DNA from 2 places in the Delftia sp. Cs1-4 genome. Region 2 is predicted to be linked to the other one. Evidence: predicted binding sites of a transcription regulator. Region 2 holds the regulator's gene; the other holds the start of a gene.
What was found. Region 2 encodes FNR, which switches genes on or off when oxygen is low (the NO sensors DNR and NnrR bind a similar motif). Its sites were predicted from a motif close to TTGATNNNNATCAA; they were not measured.

Region 1: a site for FNR is predicted at 3,022-3,035, ahead of DELCS14_RS15375 (diiron oxygenase). Genes of this name have one in related genera too.

Annotation. Positions count from the first base shown of each region.
Region 1 is NC_015563.1:3,500,636-3,506,584, forward strand. It holds gene DELCS14_RS15360 (antibiotic biosynthesis monooxygenase) at 1-103, opposite strand, end outside; gene DELCS14_RS15365 (glutamine amidotransferase) at 200-904, opposite strand; gene DELCS14_RS15370 (2Fe-2S iron-sulfur cluster-binding protein) at 956-2,035, opposite strand; gene DELCS14_RS15375 (diiron oxygenase) at 2,032-2,994, opposite strand; gene DELCS14_RS15380 (serine hydroxymethyltransferase) at 3,477-4,757, shown strand; gene DELCS14_RS15385 (PLP-dependent aminotransferase family protein) at 4,788-5,949, opposite strand, start outside.
Region 2 is NC_015563.1:4,482,895-4,488,843, forward strand. It holds gene DELCS14_RS19600 (HD-GYP domain-containing protein) at 1-1,208, opposite strand, end outside; gene DELCS14_RS19605 (sulfite exporter TauE/SafE family protein) at 1,278-1,994, opposite strand; gene hemN (oxygen-independent coproporphyrinogen III oxidase) at 2,000-3,382, opposite strand; gene fnr (fumarate/nitrate reduction transcriptional regulator Fnr) at 3,545-4,264, shown strand; gene DELCS14_RS19620 (hypothetical protein) at 4,346-4,633, opposite strand; gene DELCS14_RS19625 (FixH family protein) at 4,813-5,127, opposite strand; gene ccoG (cytochrome c oxidase accessory protein CcoG) at 5,185-5,949, opposite strand, start outside.

The DNA.
Region 1 (5,949 bases), 980 kb from region 2:
ACCCTTCCATGGGCTTGAGCATGGGGGTGAGCTTGTTGACCAGGTCCACATAGGTCTGGTTCTGGCCGGGCAAGGCCTGCAGTTCGAACAGTACGACAACCATCTTCAACTCTCCTTTTTTTCGGGAACAGAGATTCCGGCGCCGCGCAGCGGCGGCTCCGGCGTGGGGGGAAATGGGTGAATGGGCGGCGCCGCAGGTTCAGCGGCTGCGCTCCAGGTTGGTCAGCCAGGCGGCCAGCACATCGCGCGCGGCCAGGGTCAGCAGGCCGCCGTATTTCTGGGCATCGGCGCGCAGGGTGCGCGGGTCCACCTTGGCCATGCCGAGCTCACAGGCATGGCCGACCAGCCAGCGCTCCAGCCGGGCCGCATCGGCCTCCAGATGGAATTGCAGGCCCAGCACCTGCGGGCCCACGGCGAAGGCCTGGTTGGCACCGATGGCGGTGCCGGCCAGGTGCACGGCGCCTTCGGGAATGTCGAACTGGTCGCCATGCCAATGGAGCACGGGCACGCCGTCCAGTTTGGCCAGGGGCGAGGCCAGGCCCGCATCGGTAAGCGTGAGCGGCGAAAAGCCGATTTCCTTGACGCCCAGCGGATAGACCCTGGCGCCCAGCGCGCGCGCAATGAGCTGGGCGCCCAGGCAGATGCCCAGCAGCGGCTTGCCGCTGTCCAACCAGCGGCGCACGGCCGCCAGCTCCTGGGCGACGAAGGGATAAAGCGCCTCGTCATAGGCACCTATGGGGCCGCCCAGCACGACGAGCAGGTCGGCACGGCCCAGGTCCAGGGTGTCAAGCTCGCCGATGCTGGGATCGACGTACTGCACTTCGTAGCCGCGGCTGGCGAACTCGGCATGCAGGGTGCCCAGGTCTTCGAAGTGGATGTGGCGCAGCGCGATGGCTTTTTTCATGGGAGGAACTCAGGTGGATACAGGAGGGTGGCTTGGAACGTGCGGAGCCCGTCAGGCGCCGGGCTTGAGATCGACGTGGATATGGCCTGCCGAGGGGAAGGTGCAGCAGGCCAAGGCATAGCCGGCTTCCTTTTCCCTGTCGCTGAGGCAAAAGTCCGCCTCCAGCCGTGAACTGCCTCCCGTGATGCGGATGCGGCAGCTGCCGCAGATGCCGGCCCGGCACTGGCTGCGGATGGCAATGCCCACGCCCTCCAGGATTTCCAGCAGGCTTTTGCCGGACGCGGCTTCGACAATCTGCCCGCTGTGCGCGATCTGCAGCTGGCATGCCTGCGCGGTCTCGCCTGGCTGGGCGGTGGATGCGGCAGGCGGCGTGAAGGCCTCGATGTGCTGTATGGCACCGGGAAAGCAGGCCCGCGCATGCTCGCGAAAGGTCTGCGCAAAGGCGTGGCCGCCGCAGATGACCACCGCCTGGGGCTGGCCCAGCGCCAGCAGGGACTGCTGCGAGGGGCGGCCCGGCACGAAGGGCCCGTGGGCGGCAATGTCTTCACGCGTGATGTGGATACGCAGGTCGAACCAGGGGGCCGTTTCGCACAGCTGCTGCAGCTCCTGCAGGAACGGAATGTCAGCCATGCGCGCAAAGCACAGCAGCAGCGTGGTGCGGGGCACGCGCTGGCCCTGCTGCTGCAGCCGATCCAGTTCGCGCAGCAGCGCCAGCGGCAGGGTCAGGCCGATGCCGCCGGCCAGCATGACCAGGGAGTCCAGGCCCAGCACCAGGTCGGCCGTGATGTCACCGGCCACGTGGCCGAGCGGCAGCGTGGAGCCTGCGCGCAGCACTGCATGCATGTGGTCGGAGACGCTGCCCCGGCCCGAGCTTTTGACGGCAATGTCGAACTGGCCGGCGCCGTCGTGCTCGCTGCAGGGCTCGTAGCGGGTGATGGAGTACAGCCGCTGCTGCACGGCGCCACTGGCGTCGGCATGCTCGATGGCCACATGCCGGCCGGGCCGCAGGCCGCCGAGGAACTGCGCCGAGGCGCCCTGCACGCGCAGGGTGTAGACCATGACGCCGCCCGCCTCTGCCCGTGCCGCGGCGCAGCGCGCCAGCGTGCTGCCTGCCTGGAGGGCGGCGCTCATGCCTGCATCTCCTCGAGGACCGAGGACACCAGCGCCACGCTGCCGCCCAGGTTGCGGCCCGCCAGGCCGATGCGGTCGATCAGGCTTTGCACCGAGTCGGTGTAGACGCCGATCTCGTTGCTGTCGCCCACGTCGTGCAGGATGTCGCGCGCATGCGGCATGCCGACCATGGTGAAGACGGTGGACCAGGCGCCCAGCTCGTTGTTGGCGAACATCTGCACGGTCTTGAGGATGATGGAGCGCAGGTAGCTGCGCTCGCGGTTGCTCAGGCCCTGGACGATGTCGGTGGCCACCGAGCTGAAGACGCTGGAATGGCTCCATTCGTCCACGGCGTGGGTGCGCGTGACCTCGTGGCAGATGGGCTGGATGGAGCGGTCCTCGGCCATGGTCTTGAGGTAGTCGGTGATCAGGGTCTCGCTGGCGCAGGCAATGGCGAAGCGGGCCAGGCGGCGCTCCCATTCCGCGCCGCACTGCGCCAGCACGCCGTTGCGCCAGCCGACGAGGTTGAAGTCCGCGTAGTCCAGCGGCGCCAGGCCGCGCATCTCATAGATGTAGTTGCAGGCCATGATGGACATGCGGGTGTGCAGGGCCTCGTCCAGCAGGGCCTGGGACATGACGTCCTGCAGCAGCGCCCGGTTGGCGCTGGGCGGCGGGGTCTTGATGATGTCCTCGCAGGCCGGCGTGACCACGTTGCACTCGATGTAGATGGTCTTGAGGTTGTAGATGCCCCAGGCGTAGGACAGGCATTGGTCGCGCAGGTGCTGTGGCGCCTCCACCCATGCCTGGTGATCGCGAAACGGCAGCAGCGAGGCGGTGAAGTCCTGCCGGGCGGGGTCGAACGCCAAGCCGCAGTAATCAGGCAGGTCCTGATTCACGGCCGCTCTTGACTTCCAGAGCAGGGACAGCTTTTTGAGCGCATCGCGCACGGCGTCATCTGTCCGAGAGATATCGAGATTCATTTTTCAACTCCGTGTAATTGAACTTGATTGATCTGAGTCAAATCGCCTATTCCCTCCCCCGCTTTCTCCATCCGCCGCAATCATCAATGGCGATTCAAATGACGCTGCAGATGGCAGATACGTTGTCATGGATTTCTTCACTCTGTCATATTCCGCCTTGAATCAATCTGCCCGACAGCAGATTGCGGATGATTCCTGGCGGTATTGGATCTCATGACTTTCAACGTCTGGCGGCGAATTCTATGGAGACAGCGTGGATTCAAACAGACCTATTTTCGACAATGAACCAGACCGCTTTTTTCAACGGTTTACATTGGCATGCCACCTTAATTGGTCTGCTCACCCGCTGAAACATGGTCGGAATCAAGGCCGCTGCACTTTGTAGACTGCCTATTACCGATGCGCCCTGGTTTTCAAATCCTTCCATAACCCGGACGCTGCCGATTCCCGTGCTTCAGCGCCTCCAAGACAGCCAATGCGACATGGACGATTTATCGCTCCCCAAAATCAATTCACTGGATCTTCAACAGGCAGACAGCGAGGCCTGGGATGCCATCGCGGCCGAGCGGATTCGCCAGTCACGCTCGATTGAATTGATTGCCTCTGAAAACTTCGTGAGCCGCGCGGTGATGGAGGCGCAGGGCTCGGTGCTGACCAACAAATACGCCGAGGGCTACCCGGGCGTGCGCTACTACGGCGGCTGCGCCAATGCCGATGCCGTGGAGAACCTGGCCATTGCGCGTGCCAAGGCGCTGTTCGGCTGCGCGCACGCCAACGTGCAGCCGCACTCGGGCAGCCAGGCCAACCAGGGCGTGTACCTGGCGTTCCTGGAGCCCGGCGACAAGATCATGGGGCTGGACCTGCGCTCGGGCGGCCACCTGACGCACGGCTCCCGCGTGAGCGTGTCGGGCAAGTGGTTCCAGTCCATCAGCTACGAGGTGGACGCCCGCTCCCAGCGCATCGACATGGACCAGGTGCGGCGCATTGCGCTGAAGGAGCGGCCCAGGCTCATCATTGCCGGTGGCTCGGCCTATTCACGGCAGATGGACTGGGCCGAGTTCCGGCGCATTGCCGACCGGGTGGGCGCCATCTTCATGGCCGACATCGCGCACGTGGCTGGGCTGGTGGCCGCAGGCGTGTTCCCCTCCCCCGTGGAGCACGCCCATGTGACCACGACCACCACGCACAAGACGCTGCGCGGGCCGCGCGGCGGCATGATCCTCTCGGCCGACGCCGAGATCGCCAGGCGCATAGACGCCGCCGTGTTTCCGGGCCTGCAGTCCGGCCCGCTGATGCATGTGGTGGCGGCCAAGGCGGTGGCGCTGGGCGAGGCGCTCAAGCCCGCCTTCCGTACCTATGCGCGGGCCGTGGTGGACAACGCCCGCGTGCTGTGCGACCGGCTTTCGCAGGGCGGACTGTCCGTGGTGTCCGCAGGCACGGACTGCCATCTGGGCGTGATCGACCTGCGCCCCTGGGAGCTGACGGGCAAGGCCGCCGAAACGGCGCTGGAGCAGATCGGCATCACGGTCAACAAGAACGCCGTGCCCGGCGACGGCGCGCGGCCGCTGGTGACCTCGGGCATCCGCGTGGGCAGCGCGGCCTGCACCACGCGCGGCATGGGCGCCGACGAGTTCCGCGAGATTGGCGACATGATTCTTGCCACGCTGGGCGGCATACGCAGCGGCACCATGAACGCGCGCACGCTCAAGTCCATCCACGAAGGCGTGTCCGACCTGACCGGGCGCTTTCCCCTGCCCTATTGAGGCATGCAGCGTCCGGCGTCTCCCAACCTGTCAGGGTTTTCGCAGCGCGTTGGCCAGGCGCAGCACGGCGGCCTCGATCTCGTAGGCCGTGAGCGAGGCATAGCCCAGCAGCCAGCCCGGTTGCCGCTGCTCGCCCGCGTACAGGCGGCTGAGCCCCTGCAGCAGCACGCCGGCCGCGGCGGCTCGGCGGATGGTGTCTTCCTCGGACCAGCCGGGCTCCAGCAGGCAGGGCACCTGCATGCCGCCCTGGGGCCGTGGCGCGGTGACGATGCCGGCCAGGTGCCTGCCTATGGATTCGAGGATGACCTCGCGCCGCCCCGCATACAGCTTGCGCATGGCCCGCACGTGGGAGTTGTAGTGGCCGTCTTCCATGAAGCGCGCCAGCGTCAGCTGCTGGATCTGGGGCGTGTGCCCGTCCATGATGCTGCGCGCCTGGACAAAGGCGCGCACCAGCTCCTGCGGCAAGGCCATGTAGCCCATGCGCAGGCCCGGGTACAGGGTCTTGCCGAAGGTGCCGATGTAGATGGTGCGCGCGTGCTTGTCCAGGCCTTGCACGCAGGCGGTGGGCATGCCGTCGTAGTGGAATTCGCTGTCGTAGTCGTCCTCGATGATCCAGCGCCCGCTCTCGAAGGCCCAGCGGATCAGGTCCAGCCGCCGCTCCAGCTGCATGGTGACGCCCGTGGGGTACTGGTGCGACGGCGTCACGTAGACGCAGGTGGCGCCGCTGCGGTCGGCATGCAGCAGGTCCGTGCGAATGCCTTGCGCGTCCACGTCGATGGGCAGGACCTTGGCCTCGGCCGACTCGAAGGCCTTGCGGGCGCCGAAGTAGCCCGGGTTCTCCAGCAGGATGGGCCGGCCCGCATCCACCAGCAGCTGCGCGCACAGGAACAGCGCCTGCCGCGTGCTGCTGAGCACCACGATCTGCCCGGCGTCCACCTTGGCACCGCGCTCCAGGTTGAGGTAGGTGGCAATGGCCTTGCGCAGCGGCTCGGCGCCCTGCGGGTCGCCGTGCAGCAGGACGCTGGCGCGGTAGTCCTTGAGCGCCTGGCGCTGCAGCCGCTCCCAGACATCGGTGGGAAAGGTGCGCGTCTCGGGCAGGCCGGTGGCAAAGGCCCGAATGGTCTGCTGGTCGGCGATGCCGCCGCCGTCAACAATGGCCTGGCCGCGCCGGCTCAGGCCGGCACCGGCCCTG
Region 2 (5,949 bases):
AACAGCTCCAGCGCCAGCACGGGCGCCTGCGCGGCCGGCACGCCGGCATCGTGCACCATCACCGAGGGCTTGAGCGGGCGTGATGCATTCACGGACATGACCATGGCATGGCGCCCGTCGGTCAGCTCCACCACCGAGCCCGGGGGGAACACACCCATCATGCGGATGAAGCCATTGAGCACGGGCGCGGCGAACTTGTCGCGCAGCCGACTGAACAGCATGGACAGGGCCTCGTGCGGCGTATGCGGCGTCTGTGCATCGCCGGGATTGCACAGGCGATCGTAGGTGTTGACCAGGGCCAGGATCTGGCCCGTGAGTTCCATGTCTTCGGCCACCAGGCTCAGCGGGAACCCCGTGCCGTCGGCCCATTCATGGTGCTGGGCGATGGCCGTGGTGACCTGGGCCGACAGGCCCATGCGCATGGCAATGGCCACGGATTCGCCCACATGGCGCTCGTAGCGCTCGCGCAGGGCGTCGGGCACGGAAGGCTCCAGGGCCAGGCCGTGCATGCCTTCGACACCGGCCACGGGCTTTCCCGCGTCATGCAGCAGCGCCGCCAGGCCCAGGTCGCGCAGCAGCGATTCCTGCAGGCCCAGGGCCCGGCCCAGCAGCAGGCTGAGCACGGTCACGTTGACGGCATGCACGCTCTGGCTGCTGCCCACGCCATCGGACAGCAGGTGAATGGCCACGTCCTGCGGGCCCGCCAGTTCGGCCAGGCAGCCATCGACCAGGGCCTCGGTGGGCATGCGCGCCTGCTCGGGCGCGCTGGCAATGGTGGTCTCTATGGCCACATAGCCGCGCTCCACCTTCTGAAAGCGCGCATTGCAGTCCTCCAGCCGGCCGCGCCAGTCGGGCACGGACAGCAGCAGCGGTGCTGGCGCAGGTTCGGTGGGTGCAGGCTCGGGGGCCACCACGACGGGCGGCAGCTCCTGCGGCGGCGGGGTGCGCACCTCGGCGGGCCAGGTGTCGCTTTTGTGCGGGACACAGCGCACCACCTCCAGGCCCAGGGATTTCAGGGTCTGGATCTGTGCGCTGGAGGTGATCTTGAAGCTGCTGACCGGAAAGGGATGGTTCAGCCACCCAACATCGAGCTGGACAAACATGCCCGGACGGAGGTCTCGGATATCGATGAGGACGGAATGGTTCACGCGCGGCAACGGCCCCGAGGCTGAAGGAATCGGCAATATGTAAGCCGATGATTCGGGCATTATCTCCAGTTCTGAGGGCCTCGCAGCCAATCCGCGGCCCCAGGTGCCAAGTCTGGCCTCAGCTGTTGCTCAACGGCACCAGAGGCTGGGCTTGTAGATCAGGTCCATCCACAGCGCCCAGACGGCCACGCCCACCAGCATCAGGCCGGCCAGGCGCGTGCCCCATTCGGCGCGCAGGCCGTTCAGGCGCTGCCGGCCCAGCCGCCACAGCCAGGGGCCGGCCACCAGCCACAGCCCGCTGCCCACGCCAAAGGCCGCCATGGCCAGCGCGCCCTGCAACGGCCCGCCGCTGAGCGCGGCGACCAGCACGGCCGAATACAGCAGTCCGCAAGGCATGAGCGCCCAGGCATAGCCTGCCGCCAGCGTGCCGCCCGGCGCCGATACCCAGGGCTGCACGCGCCGCCAGGCGGCGCGGCCGGCAGACTCCAGCCAGGCGGGCTGGCGGGCCTGCACCATCATGGCCAGGCCCCAGGCCATCACGGCGACATGGGTCAGTGTCCAGAACGGCTGCAGCGCCGTGGTCTGGCTGGTGAGCCAGGACAGGCTTTCCATGGCCAGGGCCGAGGCAGCGCCCAGGCTGGCATAACCGGCCAGACGGCCGCCGTGGAACAGCGCCGTGCGCAGCCACAGCCGGCTTTGCAATCCATGCACGGCCACCACCTGCGAGCCGCCGCCCTGCCCCGCCCCGCCCGTGACCACGCCGCAGGGCGCAGCGCACATGGCAAGGCAATGGGGCCCGCCGACGAGCCCCATGATCAAAGCGGTCCAGAGGAGCGACAACAGCATGGGGCCTAGATGATCCTCGAAAACCGCGCCCGGTTCTTGTCCGCCTGCAGATATCGGTCAAACAGCATGGCCACGCCGCGCACGAAGTACCAGCCCATGGGCGTGACCTGGAAGCCCTCGTCGCTGATCTGCACCAGGCCCTTGGCCTGCAGGTCCTCCAGGGCCGCCATCTCGGGCGCGAAGTACTCGCGAAAGCCCAGCAGCCATGCCTGCTCCATGGGCTCGAACAGCACGGCGCCCTGGCACATGATGGCCATGATGACGGCGCGGCGCACCAGGTCGTCGCGCGACAGCGCCAGGCCCCGCACCACGGGCAGGTGGCTGGCGTCGATGGCGTCGTAGTACTCCTCCAGCGTCTTGGCGTTCTGGCTGTAGCTGGCACCCACCTTGCCGATGGCCGACACGCCCAGCGCAATCAGGTCGCAGTCGGGCTGGGTGCTGTAGCCCTGGAAGTTGCGGTGCAGCCGGCCCTGGCGCTTGGCCACGGCCAGCGAGTCCTCCGGCAGGGCGAAGTGGTCCATGCCCACATAGACATAACCACCGTCCATGAACGCGGCGATGGAACGCGACAGCATGGCCAGCTTGTCGGCCCCCTGGGGCAGATCCTCGGCCGCAATGCGCCGCTGCGGCTTGAAGCGCTCGGGCAGGTGGGCATAGGCATAGAGCGCGATGCGGTCGGGCCGCAGCGCGTTGACCTGGGCCAGCGTGCGCTCGAAGGATTCGGGCGTCTGCTTGGGCAGGCCGTAGATCAGGTCCACGTTGATGGAGGCAAAGCCCAGCTGCCGCGCGGCCGCCACCAGCTCGAACACCTGCTCGGCCGGCTGCACGCGGTGCACCGCGATCTGCACCTGCTCGTCGAAGTCCTGCACGCCGAAGCTCAGGCGGTTGAAGCCCAGCTCCTTGAGCACGGCCAGGCGCTCGACGCTGACGGTGCGCGGATCGACCTCGATGGAGTACTCGCCACCCGGCTCCAGCTTGAAATGCTCGCGCAACAGGCCCATCAGCGTGCGCAGCTCGTCGTCGGAGAAGAAGGTGGGCGTGCCGCCGCCCAGGTGCAGCTGGCTGACGGCCTGGCCCTTGCCGCAATGGGCCGTATGCAAGGCCATCTCGCGCGCCAGGTAGTCCAGGTAGACGGCAGCGCGATCATGGTGACGCGTCACGATCTTGTTGCAGGCGCAGTAGTAGCAAAGCGACTCGCAAAAGGGCACGTGCACATACAGCGACAAAGGCATGGCACGCGCTGCGGTACTCGATTTGCGTTGTTGCAGCGCCAGGATATAGTCCTCTGCACCAAAGGCCTCGACAAAGCGGTCGGCGGTAGGGAACGAGGTGTATCGGGGCCCCGGTACGTCAAAGCGACGCAGCAGCTCTGGGGTGACAGCGGTCATGGGTTTTTTCCTCTAATACCTCGACTGTGCCGCAGCACATCGGTCATGTCCTTGACTCATATCAAGAGTTGTTTGAGGGACTGCTGCGACAATTTGATCCAACTCATCGCAATCCACGAGGTCACCGCCGGCACGCTGTGTGCCGCTGATGTTTATCACTCCATGAACCTTCAGACCATCAAAGCCTCCTGCTCCAACTGCAACCTGCGCGAACTGTGCATGCCCATGGGCCTGGATGCCGAGCAGATGCAGCGCATCGACGACATCGTGGCCACGCGCCGCAAGGTCAAGCGCGGAGGCCTGCTGTTTCGCAACGGCGAGACATTCACCTCGCTGTACGCCATCCGCACCGGCTTCTTCAAGACCTGCGTGGCCACCGAGGACGGACGCGACCAGGTCACAGGCTTTCAGATGGCCGGCGAGATCATCGGCCTGGACGGCATCGTCAACGACCACCACACCTGCGATGCCGTCGCGCTGGAAGACGCCGAAGTCTGCGTCATGCCCTTCGACAAGCTGGAAGACCTGTCGCGCGAGGTCACGGCCCTGCAAAACCATGTGCACAAGGTCATGAGCCGCGAGATCGTGCGCGAGCACGGCGTGATGCTGCTGCTGGGCAGCATGCGCGCAGAAGAGCGCCTGGCCGCCTTCGTGCTCAACCTGGTGCAGCGCCTGCATGCGCGGGGCTTTTCCAAGTCCGAACTGGTGCTGCGCATGACGCGCGAGGAAATCGGCAGCTACCTGGGCCTGAAGCTGGAGACGGTGAGCCGCACCTTCTCCAAGTTCGCGGACGACAACATCATTGAGGTGCGCCAGCGCCATCTGCGCATCCTGGACACGGAGGCGCTCAAGCGCATCGTCAACAGCCAGCAGTGCCAGTGAGGCTGCAAGGGCGGCAAGCATTCATCCGCCAATGAACAAGGCCCGCGACAGCGGGCCTTGTTCATTGCGGCGGGCTCTCGCTCAGTCCCGCCCCAGCCCCTGCATGGCCAGATCCGGGTCGGGCTCGGAGACCACGCCGTCATTGAGATCGCGGGCCGAGCGACCCAGCATGGTGGTCATCAGGCTGGAGAGCATGGTCACGCCCCAGAAGGCGAAGAAGGCCAGCGTGTAGATGCCCTGGCGCGACCAGCCCAGGTCGCCGAGCCAATGCAGCTCCAGCGGGTCCACAAAGGCAAAAACCAGCATCTCCATCACGGCGGCTGCCAGAAAGGCAGGCCAGGCAATCCACATCCAGCGTTGGGCCAACATCAGCGATCTCCTTGTGCTGTCGAGGGGTCGCCTTCATTGTGCGCCGCGCCAACGCATGGCGCCAAGCCCCGCAGCGCCCTGCACGCCTGTAGGAAACCCTCACCCGTCGCGCATGCCGGAGATGCGATCCGCCATGCAAAAAGGCCGCGACTGCGGCCTCTTGCAGGGGTGCACGGCGATCAGCGGTCCGTGGGGTGATCGTGCGCGGGCGTGGCCGCATGGTTGCGGCCGGTGACGGCGGGCGCCATGCTCTTGGGCACTTCGCGCACGCCATCGGCACGCTCGTTGATCGTGATGCCGTTGCGGTAGTAGTCGGGGTCGATCACGGGATCGGCGCCATTGATGGCGATGATGGCCGTGATCACGGCAGCGACCACCACGGCCGCCGGGCCGGCCACCACCAGCCAGACATGGCCGAACTTCCACCAGGGCTTGCCGGCGTCGGGGTGCGAGGGAGCCTGCGCGGGCGCGGACACTGCGGGACTGGAAGACATGGGAAACCTCTTTCTTTCAGGCGGCAGGCGCGGACCGTGCCGCGCCTGCCAGGAACATCACCGGGGCACCAGGAAGACGGCCTTTTCGGACGCGCGTCCCGCGCCTGAATGCACGGCATCGATATCGAAGAATACGGTGTGCGAGCCCGGCTCGGCCGAACCGTAGGGAATCTGCAGGCGCGCCGCAATGCCGCGCGTCTCGGCCGGGCCGACCTCGACTTCCTGCTCGGACGCCAGCTCCAGCCCATCGAGGCCGTGGGCGCTGATGCGGTAGCGCTGGGCCTGCTCGGTGGCATTCATGATCTGCAGGCGGTAGACATTCTCCAGCTTGCCGCCCGCCACGATGCGCGACAGCGAGGCGCGGTCGCGGATCACGTCCACCTTGACCGACTGGCGCAGCGCCAGGCTCACGATCATGGCCACGCTCAAGCCGATCAGCACGGCCGAGTAGATCAGCACGCGCGGACGGAAGATGCGGCGCAGCACCTGGGCACGCCGCCACAGGCCGGCCATGGCGTTCTGCGTGGTCAGGCGGATCAGGCCGCGCGGGTACTCCATCTTGTCCATGATGGAATTGCAGGCGTCTATGCACAGGCCGCAGCCAATGCATTCGTATTGCAGACCGTTGCGGATGTCGATGCCCACGGGGCAGACCTGCACGCACATCTTGCAGTCGATGCAGTCGCCCAGGCCCTGGGCCTTGTAGTCCACCTTCTTGGTGCGCGGTGCACGCGGCTCGCCCCGGCCCGTGTCGTAGCTGACGATCATGGTGTCCCGGTCGAACATGGCGCTCTGAAAGCGCGCATAGGGGCACATGTACTT